Rhodopseudomonas palustris HaA2: one gene and its partner. The protein of the gene in region 1 interacts with the protein of each later gene in a pairwise test. Links are inferred from orthologs where the notes say so. Each region holds a gene or a part of one and is shown on either strand. Other genes may lie near its edges.

What was found. The genes of interacting proteins can lie anywhere in the genome.
Region 2: the proteins of RPB_RS12890 (region 1) and rlmB interact in binary tests that used the Escherichia coli proteins (3 or more experiments, as listed by UniProt). The link is inferred for Rhodopseudomonas palustris HaA2 from one-to-one orthologs.

What each region holds. Positions count from the first base shown.
Region 1 is NC_007778.1:2,935,669-2,938,855, forward strand. Bases 1-2,822 are described here. They hold RPB_RS12890 (bifunctional ADP-dependent NAD(P)H-hydrate dehydratase/NAD(P)H-hydrate epimerase), read left to right. Parts: upstream 1-572; coding sequence 573-2,072; downstream 2,073-2,822. Other genes in these bases: RPB_RS12885 (P-II family nitrogen regulator), read right to left, coding at 1-158; RPB_RS12895 (multicopper oxidase family protein), read right to left, coding at 2,290-2,822. Outside these bases: more of RPB_RS12895, read right to left, coding at 2,823-3,187. UniProt on the Escherichia coli protein: Bifunctional enzyme that catalyzes the epimerization of the S- and R-forms of NAD(P)HX and the dehydration of the S-form of NAD(P)HX at the expense of ADP, which is converted to AMP.
Region 2 is NC_007778.1:2,491,181-2,498,936, reverse strand. What follows is about bases 2,086-4,968. They hold rlmB (23S rRNA (guanosine(2251)-2'-O)-methyltransferase RlmB), read left to right. Parts: upstream 2,086-3,057; coding sequence 3,058-3,879; downstream 3,880-4,968. Other genes in these bases: RPB_RS11050 (hypothetical protein), read right to left, coding at 4,560-4,968; RPB_RS11055 (hypothetical protein), read right to left, coding at 3,945-4,490; RPB_RS11070 (TonB C-terminal domain-containing protein), read right to left, coding at 2,086-2,214. Outside these bases: RPB_RS11080 (FecR family protein), read right to left, coding at 1-831; RPB_RS11075 (RNA polymerase sigma factor), read right to left, coding at 948-1,427; more of RPB_RS11070, read right to left, coding at 1,522-2,085; more of RPB_RS11050, read right to left, coding at 4,969-5,048; RPB_RS25155 (hypothetical protein), read left to right, coding at 5,421-5,555; RPB_RS11040 (hypothetical protein), read right to left, coding at 5,589-5,702; RPB_RS11035 (outer membrane protein), read right to left, coding at 6,077-6,790; RPB_RS11030 (hypothetical protein), read right to left, coding at 7,016-7,408; RPB_RS11025 (tetratricopeptide repeat protein), read left to right, coding at 7,707-7,756. UniProt on the Escherichia coli protein: Specifically methylates the ribose of guanosine 2251 in 23S rRNA.

The sequences.
Region 1 (3,187 bases):
ACGATGTATTCCGCGCCGCGATACAGCTCCGCGTGGCCCTTCTGCCGGCCGAAGCCCTTGGCCTCGGTCACGGTGATGCCCTGCAATCCCACTTCCTGAAGCGCTTCCTTGACCTCGTCGAGCTTGAACGGCTTGATGATGGCTTCGATCTTCTTCACTTAGACTCTCCCCGGACTTCCCACGTGACTCGGCGATTGTATGACAGATTGCGCGGCGCTGCGCAGTGGATCGATGACACCGCGTGCCGAATGGGTAAGCAGCTCCGTCTGCGGTCCGGACATGCCTGAAAACCGGAGACGGTCGCGCGCAGACCCCGCCGAGATCGGCGAGCGCGGGGGATCGAAACATGGCTTCCGTAAAAGCAGGGTCCATGCCAAATTGCCAGAATGGCTGATTGTGGAGCGTTATCAGATTATTAAGGCCGCGTCCGCGTAGACTTTCGAGATCAGCCCGCATCGCGACTGACTAATGATAGGGCGGTCGGCTTATTATATGTGCAATCTGAGGGGCGGTTGTGGGCGCGTTCTGGGGCCTGCTGCCTCAGTGTGAGGCGAGAGTACTGGGAATTGGGCATGGAGCTACTGACGCCCGCTGAAATGGACCGCGCGGACCTGCTCACGATCGCCTGGGGATCGTCCGGCTTCGCCTTGATGCTGCATGCCGGCCGGCATGTCGCGCAGGCTGCGATCGAGCTGGCGGAAACCGGACCGATCCTGGTGATCGCCGGTCCCGGCAACAATGGCGGCGACGGTTTGATCGCGGCCACCGAGCTGGTGGCGCTCGGCCGCACCGTGCACGTCATGTTGCTCGGCGAGCGCGACGCGCTGAAAGGCGATGCGGCGCTGGCGGCGCGGGAGTGGAAGGGGCCGCTGCTGCCGTTCCTGCCACAGTCGATCGGGACGCCGTCTCTGATCATCGACGCGCTGTTCGGCTCCGGCCTCAATCGGCCGGTGAAGGATCAGGCGCTGGAGATGATCGAGGCGGTCAACGCCACCGGCGTGCCGGTGCTGGCCGTCGATCTGCCGAGCGGCATCAACGGCGCCACCGGCGCGGTGATGGGCGCCGCGATCAGGGCACGTGAGACGGTGACGTTCTTCCGCCGCAAGCCCGGGCATCTGCTGGTGCCGGGGCGGCTGTATTGCGGCAAGCTGAAGGTCGCCGACATCGGCATCGATCCGGCGGTGCTCGACGAGATCAAGCCGCAGGCGTTCGAGAACGATCCGAATCTGTGGCTGCCGCATTTCCCGGTGCCGCGCGCCGACGGCCACAAATACGGCCGCGGCCATGCCGTGGTGATCTCCGGCGAACTGTCGCAGACCGGCGCGGCGCGGCTGGCGGCCCGCGGGGCGTTGCGGGCCGGTGCGGGGCTGGTGACGCTGGCGTCACCGTGCGATGCGCTCGCGGTGAATGCCACGGCGCTGACCGCCGTGATGGTCCGAGCGATCGATACGCCGGACCAATTGGCGGGAATGCTGGCCGACCGCCGTTTCAATGCCGTCGGCGTCGGGCCCGGCGCGGGCATCGACGACCGCACCCGCGGCAACGTGCTGGCGGCGCTGGCGGCGGGCGCCGGCACGGTGCTCGATGCCGACGCGCTGACGGTGTTCGCAGGTGCCCCCGAGACGCTGTTCGAGGCGATCAAATCCGGCGCCAATCCACAGGTTGTCCTCACCCCGCACGAGGGCGAATTCCCTCGCTTGTTCAGTGATATGAGCAACAAAAATCCACTTCGCTCGAAACTCGAACGGGTCCGCGTAGCTGCGCAACGTTCGGGGGCCGTGGTGTTGCTCAAGGGCCCGGACACGGTGGTCGCCTCACCGGACGGCCGCGCGGCGATCGCCTTCAACGCGCCGCCCTGGCTGGCGACGGCGGGCTCCGGAGACGTGCTGACAGGCATCATCACCGGATTGCTGGCACAGCGGGTGGCGGCGTTCGAGGCGGCCTGCATCGGCGTGTGGATGCACGGTGAGGCGGCCTGCGAGGCTGGGCCCGGCCTGATCGCCGAGGACCTGACCGAGACGCTGCCGGCGGTGATCCGGCGGGTCTATGACGAACTCGGCATCGAGTACTGATCGAGGGCGGTTCAACCCGCCTCAGCGTCATCCTGAGGCGCTCGGCGTGCCGCGCTCCTGGCGCGGCGCGTCGGGCCTCGAAGGATGGGCGGCAAGCTCGGACAGTGCCGTTGGGCCATCCTTCGAGGCTCGCTGCGCTCGCACCTCAGGATGACGCCTTGATGTGGAGCGAATGCTCTAGAAATTGCTGTAATGTTCAATCCTTGGAACCGAACGTTCAACTGACGGCGTAGCTCCGCAGCAGCCGCGGCGCGGACCATTTCGCGGCGAACGCTTCGATCAGCCACAGGCCCGGATATTCGGCGGCGAAGGCGATGCGCTGGGTCTGGCCGGCGTCGATCGCCAGCGTATCCAGCCAGAACGGCTTCCAGCCGTCGTCGAGCCGGTCGAGCAGCCGGAAATGATGGCCGTGCAGATGAAAGATCATCGGCATCGTCGCGCGGTTGTTCAAGGTCAGCACGACGGTGCGGCCGCGCTTGGCCTGGAAGGCGGGGCCTTTGGCGGCAACGAATGTGTCGGGCGCGAACCAGTCGAGCTGCGCCGAGGTCAGCGCGCCGAGCGGCAGGTCGACGCGAAGCGCCGAGCTGAGCGGGAGCTGCGCCGGCAGACCATTGTCGGGCAGGGGCGCGGGCAGTGGCAGCGGTGCTGGCCGCAGCGGAGGCTCGCTCGACGTGACGAGTCGTGCGATCGGCGTCGGCTTGCCGCCGTCGAGCAGCGTGATCGCAGACGTCGCGCCCGGCGGCCTTGTGGCATCGAGCAGCACATCGACGCGGGTGCCGGGCGCCAGCACCAGCGTGCCGTTGCGCGCCAAAAAGGGCTCGGCCGGCTGGCTGTCGAGGGCGATCACCCGCACGTCGTGATCGTCGATTCTCAGTGCGATCACATTGCGCTGGCAGGCGTTGATGAAGCGGAGCCTGAACCGGCCATTGGCGCGCAGCGTGATGTCCGCGGTCGGCTGGCCGTTGACGGTGTACAGCCACGGCATATCGCCGGCGTCGAGTCCGGACGCGAGCGGCTTGCCGTCGCTGCCGAGTCTCGCATCCTCGATCAGCACGACCTCGTCGCCATCGACCTGCGGCGGGGTGGCCTCCTGCACCACCAGCGGCAGCGCCGGC
Region 2 (7,756 bases), 440 kb from region 1 along the record:
CCGATATCGGTTGAGTTCGTCGATCACCTCACGGAGCGGCGTCATGTTGAAGATGAGCAGGCCGGTCTGCCACGCCGAGACGACCGCCGGATCGATCGTCGCCACGGCGCCGAGTCCGCGTTCGCCATAGAACACCTGCTGTCGCTCCTGCAGCACCGCTCGCTGGCCGCGATAGTCGATGTCGACCTGGTGCGACAGACAGGTCACGCAGACCGACGTTCCGGCCAGACGGATGTCAAAATGAGCCTTGACCGCGGAGCTGCGTCCTTGCCCTGCGATCACTCTGAACGGCGCTACGCCTTGCTCCGGCAACTTGAACGACGCCTGGCCAGCGATCAGTTCGACACCGGCGGCGCCGCCAGCGGGCGCGACGGCAAGGCTGGTCTTGCTGTCCATCTGCACCGATACTTCGTCGGCAAGCGAGATTTGGCGCTGTTCGCCGGGCCCCGTGCGATAGTCCGCCCGGAGCTCGGACAGCGAGGGCCACAGTTCCAATGGCGGCCGGACGATCATCACCCCGGCTGCCGATGCTGCGAGCGCCCCGGCCAGGACCGCCCGGCGCGTCGTGACGACGCCATGGCGCCGCGACGCAGGACCGCGCTTCTGTGCTCCCGCATCCTCCCGCAAGGACCGCCCCGCCGAACCGAGCGCGGTCCAGAACTGGCTCGCCTCCGAGAAGGCCGCGGCGTTGCCCGGGTTTCGGCTGCACCATTCACGCAGCGCAGCGCCGTCGGCGGCGCTCGCATGCCCCGACGTGAGCCGCCGGACCCACGCATGCGCCTCACGCTCGATCGGCGTCAGTTCGCGGTCTTGCTGGTCGTTGTCGATCATGAATCAGTGGAAATCCGTTTCCCGCTGCCGAAGCGACGCTCCGCCGTCGCGACATGCGGCAATCATGTAGCAGACACGTCTCGTAGGCCGCTCCCGCATATTCTCATCACAATTCGCTACCGCGGCGTTTTCTGCTGGAAGCGTAACATGCAAAATTCTTGAGCGCGTCGCAGTTCTTTCTCGACCAGACTCACCGAGATCCCCAACCGGTCGGCGATCTCATGCCGCGACAGGCCGTCGACGCGGGCTGCGAGCAGGATCTCCCGCTGGCGCGGCGTCAACTCCGTCATGATCCGCTTCAGCCTCTCGATGTCGGAGCGCCCCTCGATGATCCGCAAGACGTCGGGGGCGTCGTCGGCAATGTGCAGCAACGCGTCGACTTCATCGGCGCTCAGGCGTCTGGTTTCCGCCCGCCGCAGATTCAACGCGTTGTTGAAGGCCGCGCGCAACAAATATGCAACGGGGTTGCGCACCTCGCCGACGACTTCGCTGCCGTTCAGGCGCACATAAGTATCTTGCAACGCATCGTCGGCCCAGTCGGCAGATCCCAATCGACGTGTCAGACGGCGTCGCAGATCGCCGTAGCGATCGACCATGACCGTCAACAGACTCCGTTGGCCGAAAGATTCACGCAAGACAGGAACTGCCTCTCCGAGACCATGCGCGGTCCCATCCGAATTGCACGGAGCTCTACTCATCGCGCGATCCGCGCGCAAGCCTCGGTGGACAGAAGCCAGCCGTCGAGGTCGTCTGCGGCAGGACGATCATCGTGAACGGTTGCGCCATCCGCGGTGGAGGCAACCGGCCGACCACGATGCCGCCGAGGGTTTCGGGAATCGCAGCATCCAACCGCTGATCGCCCGTCGAACTCAGCAATCTGGGACGAACGACTTCGCCCGACGCGTCGACCGAGAAGCTGATGACCGCACGATAGCCCCCGGTCTGCGTCTCGGGACGCAGACAGAGTGCCCTTACGACCGTCTCCTGCAACAGGCCGGAATAGCGTTGCTCGTCGACATTTTGCTGCGACAATGCGGCCTGCGCGATTGCCGAGGCCGTCGCTAGTGACGCAGCCGAGCTCGGCACCGCCAGAACCACAAATGCATTGTCATTCGTGTATTCGCCGATAAGGCCGGTGTGCAGCAGCAGGCGCTTGAGCGCTTCGGCAGGAGTGAAACGCCCCTTCAGGCCTTGAGACCGAAGTCCGATCGTAAGATTGCCATTGTAGACGGCAATGCTGCCAGTCGCGGTGCCGAACGCATCCAGCACGCCATCGAGCGATTGCGCTGGAATATTGAACTCGACGTGGGGATCTGCAGCTGTGGCACTCGGCGCAGCAAACACGATGGCGCCCCAGAGAACCACGAGGATCTGAAATCTCACGACACTCGGCACTGCGACACGGGATGTTCTGAGGCTGGAGCGATGCAATCATAAGAGAGAACGGCCACCATAGCGACGCCGTTTTACATTGGAATGTCATCTCCGCAGGAGTTGCCCAACCAAGTGCCTCCTGACGCAATGCGCTGACCGCTTTACTCGAAGCGGGGCCGGAGGTCACACTGAAGCGCCCTCCATCCCCGCCACCCTGCGCCCTTCGGTCGGACAGCACTGTCGCCCCCAGGCTCCTCGTCGGCCGCGGCGGAGCGCCGGCTCATTGCCTCGACCCCGCCTGGTTCTCCGTGAGGAACCCAAATGGCCAGCCGTCGTCCTTCTCCAATCCTCCGTTGACGAAACGAGAGCGAACTGATTCACAGTCAATCCGAGATCGCCGAGACGACCGAGGCCGCCAAAGCCACCGATAGCCCCCAGGTCCCGTTTGAAGCCGATCTCGAGGCCCAGGCAGCCGATCTCGAGGCGGCCGTCGGCCAAGCCATCAAGGCCTGCACAGGCGACCGGTGCGGCGCGTCTATTCGTTAATCTTTTCAATTATTTGTTGGATGGTGGGGGAGGCAGGACTCGAACCTGCGAAGCCATAAGGCGGCTGATTTACAGTCAGCTCCCTTTGCCACTCGGGACACTCCCCCGCCCGTGCCGCCGGCCGAACGCCTTTGGCAGGCAAAACCGGAACCGGACAGCCGCAGCGAGCCCGCGGGCGGGCCTGCAACGCGGCGCGGTTATGGGCGATGCGCCCCCCTCAAGTCAACCAATCACATGACAATTTCTTGGGCCAATCGGCGGCATGACCAAATTGCCATGGGCGCGGCCGCGTGGGACAACCGCGCGATGAGTCCGAAAGAGCGAAATCCGCGGTTCCAGCGCCGCGACGACCGGGACCGTGGCCGACCGCAGGGATCAGGCGGGCGCCATGGCGCGCGCGAGCGCGATCCCGACGGGCCGGCGATCCTGTATGGCTGGCACACCGTCACCGCCGCGCTGGCCAATCCCGCGCGCCGCATCCGCAAGCTGCTCCTGACCGAGAACGCGGCGCGCAAACTCGCCGACGAGAACATCAACACCAGGATCACACCGGACATCGTGCGTCCCGGCGAGATCGACCAGCGGCTCGGGCCCGACGCGGTGCATCAGGGCATGCTGGCGGAAGTCGACCCGCTGGAGTCGCCGCGGATCGACACCCTTCCCGAGGACGGCATCGTGCTGGTGCTCGACCAGATCACCGATCCGCACAATGTCGGCGCGATCATGCGCTCGGCCGCGGCGTTCGCCGTCAAGGCGATCGTCACCACCGCGCGGCACAGCCCGGAGGCCACCGGCGTGCTCGCCAAATCCGCCTCGGGCGCGCTGGAGCTGGTGCCGCTGGTGCTGGTCACCAACCTCGCCCGCGCGCTGACCGAACTCGAGGACCGCGGCTACCTCACCGTCGGGCTCGACAGCGAAGGCAGCGCCGACCTCGCCGCAGTCGAGCTGCGGCAGCCGCTGGCGCTGGTGCTCGGCGCCGAGGGCAAGGGCCTGCGGCAGCTCACGCGCGAGACCTGCAACGTCGTGGCGCGGCTCGACATGCCGGGCGCGATCAAGAGCCTCAACGTCTCCAACGCCGCGGCGCTGGCGCTGTATATCGGCGCCAGCCGGCTCGGGCTGATGCGGTAGCCTGCAAGCGTCGACGCCCGCCCGCATCGCTGCGGACGGGCGCCCTGCCCTCGCCTGGACGGCGATCAGTAATAGCGGCGCAGCGGCGCGTGGTGGCGATGATGCGCGCGCGGTCCGTGGGCAACATGGCGCGGCACGCCGTAATGCCCGCGGTGATAGGCGCCGTGCTGCATGCCGTAGCGGTGATGATGCCGAACGTGGCGACGGCCGTAGCTGTAGACCACCGGGCCCATCGCCGGCGCGCCAACATATTGATGCGTCATCGCGTTCGCATAGACGCCGCCATTGTAGGCGGTGCCGGTCCGCCACACCGAGATGGCGCGGTTGTCGTAATACGGCGCCGGCGCGAAATTGCCCGGGCCGGAATAGGTCGGGCCCTGATCGACGTAGTAATAGCGCGTCGGATCCGGCAGCCTTTCGAACGCCGCGGAACCGTAGCCATAACCATAGCCGTAATCATACGGGACATAGGCCGCGGAGCCGCAGCTGCTGACCGCGCCGCAGGGCGCGCAGGCGCCCGCGTACAGGCCGCCGCCACAAGCCAGCGCCGGCGCGGCGCTGACGGTCACGACGGCCATCGCCGCCACCAGTCCCGAGATCATCTGACGCATGTGTCTCTCCTGTTGGGTGTCTTTTCTTGGTTAGGTCACGTTGAAATGACGCAGTCCGCAGCGCGCGATCTAGCCGCGCGGCCCGCGGAAATTCGGCTCGTAGGGCGGCCGTCCTCCGCGTTCGTCCAGCGGCGGCGCGATGATCACCTGCGGCGGATCCATCGGCAGCGGCGCCGCGGCGGGCTGCGGCGGACGCGATTCCACTTCCCAGGACTGACGGAAACTCTCGGCCGGCTTCGGCAGCGGCCGGTTCGCCGGCGGCTCGACCTCGAGCCGGCCATAGCCGGGCAAGCGGTTCGAGCCGGGATAATAGTGCCCGACCTCGGGCAGGCGGACCGGGCGGCTGCCGTAGAAGGTCGGCTGCCGGTGCACGCCGCGCTCCAGCCCCCAATCGCCTTCAACCACCGAATAGGACACGTCGCGGCCGTTGATGATGATCGGCACGCCGGGGCGGCCCGGAACGACGATGGCGAAGCCGCCGCTGTCGGCGAGCGCCGGCGCCGCGGTCAGGGACAGAAGCAGCATCGCCTGCGCAACGCGCAGCGTGGGGCGTTTCATGGACATGACCCGAGGGTAGTCGAAAAGCCTGGCGGATGGGTTAAGGCGCGGTGGCGGACTTCCGATAAGCCTAACGCACGTCGCAGAATCCGAGTTCCATCGGCTGTCGTGCCAAGCGAATCGTTAACGGCGGCTGGGTCGGCGCCGCGATGTCGAGGAGACTGGTGCCGGCGGAGAGGATCGAACTCCCGACCTTCGGTTTACAAAACCGCTGCACTACCGCTGTGCTACGCCGGCGTCGCCACGGGGGCGCGAGACAGCTAGCAGCGCGGGGCGATCGGGACAAGTCCGGGACCGGACTTTGCAGCGGATTCGAAGCTGCGCGGCGGCGTGCTGCAGATCAGCTGACGCCCAGGAACGGATCGCCCGCCAATGCTTTGTCGCGCCATGGGCAATGACAAATTCGACGACCCGAGCCGCAAAGGCAACGAGCCGGCGCCGCTGCTGATGATTGCCGTCGCGGTGATCCCGCTGCTCGGCGTGGCGGCCTGGATGCTGTTCGGTTGACGCTGCGGGCTGCCGCGACCGCCGCGGCGAGCGCTAGCGCCGCGACGCCAGCGCGGCGGCGATGCGGCCCTGCACGACCACGCCGAGCCAGATCACCAGCGTCGATAAAGCGGCGGCGGCAATCACCAGAACATCGATCTGAGCCATGGGACTCGTCCTCTATGGTGCATGCGGGCGATATCCGCACGCCCCGCCCCGGCCGGCCTTGATGCCGGTCAAACGCCGCGACGGCCGGCCGGCATCAGAGCCAGCGGGCCAGCACGGCGAGGTTGACCGCGCAAGCCAGCAGCAGCGCCAGCGTCAGGCCGATCGGCATCCCGTCGATGCGGGTTTTGGAGATCGTCGTCATGGCCGGACCATCGGGCGATTCTGGCCGCGGAGTCCCGAGCGATATTTTCCGCCGGATTTAACACTCGTTAACCTTCGATTCCCGCCAACGCCGCGCTGTCCCGGACAGCCGAAAGGCCGGCGCGTGGCCGGCCTTTCGTCCTAGGATTTCGGTCGGAAAAGCGCTTCGTGTCCTAGTACTTCGCGACCGCGGGGCCGCCCCAGCCGAACCGATAGTTGATACCGGCCTTGACGGTGTGGTCGTCGTTGCGGAACGTGGTGCCGACCATGTCGGCCGGACCGCTGGTGAAGGCGGTGTTGTCGAACTTGTAGTATTGATACTCGACCTTGGCGGACCAGCTCGGTGCGAACATGTATTCGAGGCCGGCGCCGACCGTGTAGCCGTCATTGCGGCTGCCCGACGTCGAATACGCCGCCGGGATGCCGCCGGCGGTGGCGACGCCGAGGCTGGAATCGCGGAAGGCGTAGCCGCCCTTGGCGTACAGCAGCGCCGGGCCCCAAGTGTAGCCGATCCGGCCGGTGACCGAGCCGAGGCCGCGGGTGTTCTCGGTCGCGGTGCTGCCGGCCGGGAAGATCACGCCGGTGTTGTTCGACGCCATCCAGCTGTATTGCGCTTCGAGGCCGACCACCCAGTTCGGCGCGAACTGATAGTCGAAGCCGCCCTGCACGCCGCCCATGAAGCGGCCGGAATCGCTCTGGAGGTTGTTGCTGCCGGCGAAGGCGCCGCCAACATTGCCGCCGATATAGAAGCCGGTCCAGTTGTAGACCACCGTCGGCGCAGTGGCGGGCGGCGCCTTGGTGTAGGCCGGCCGCGGACCGAGATCGGCGGCGAAAGCCGGTGCGCCGAGCGCGCCGAGCGCGACTGCGCTGAGCAGAAACTTCTTCATCGTCGTCCCTCGTCGTCTCGCGTTCGATCCCGTCTCACGTTCGATATCGTCCCGCGTTCGGTCTCGTCCGATCTAATCAAACAACGTGGCGCCAGTTTGGTTGCACGGCGGCGAAGCCGCAGCGAGGATCGAGCGCGACTGTGACGGCGACATAGCGCTCGGGAACTCGCGCGTAAGAAGCGCCGGTCGACAGATTAGTCGCGGCGGATTGCGATTTGGTCGGGTCTATCGCGACAATTTTTCCAGTTCCGGAAACGGCGCGGTGACGACGCCGGCGCACAGCTCCTGGGGGTTGGCGGCGACGCGGTCGAGCCGGCCGTCGACATGGACGATCGCGAGTTGCTGCGGCTTGGCGGCGGGCGGGGTGAAGCGCAGACAGGACACGTAGCGCACTTGCCCGCCGAGCGGGCGCTGCACCGGCTCGGCCATCGCGGCGTCGCGCAGTCCCGCCGGGTTGTTCAGATAGCTGCGCAGAAACGCCGGGATCTCGCTGCGATAATTCGCCGGAAACGGCTGCACCGCGGCGCCGCCGTCGCCCGGCCCGGCGCTGGTGACGCAGCCGCCGAGCGGGACTGCGACGAGCAGCGCGAGCGCGATGCGGCGGATCGAAGCGGACACGGCGGGCTCATGAATCGGCGGCGGGACGCCCAAGCCATAGCCGGTTCGCCGCGGAAATCAACGATTCCGCCGTGGCATGTGATCGCGCGCGGCGCGCTTCGGCGGCAAGCCTGTTGCCAAACGCCGCGGCGCTTCCGATCATGCGGCGCAGTGAAACCGCTGCCGCCGCGCCTGCGTATGAACCATTGGCCGGCACGGCGCGGCAAAGGGTTCGAGGCCGCGGCCGGGAATGTCCGGCGAGGCGCGGTGTTTCGATCAGGGCGTCGCCCTGGATGGGTCGACAATGGAGGGATTGCTGATGACCAAAGCTTCGCGACTGCTCGCCTTCGCCCTGCTCTCGGCCGCGCT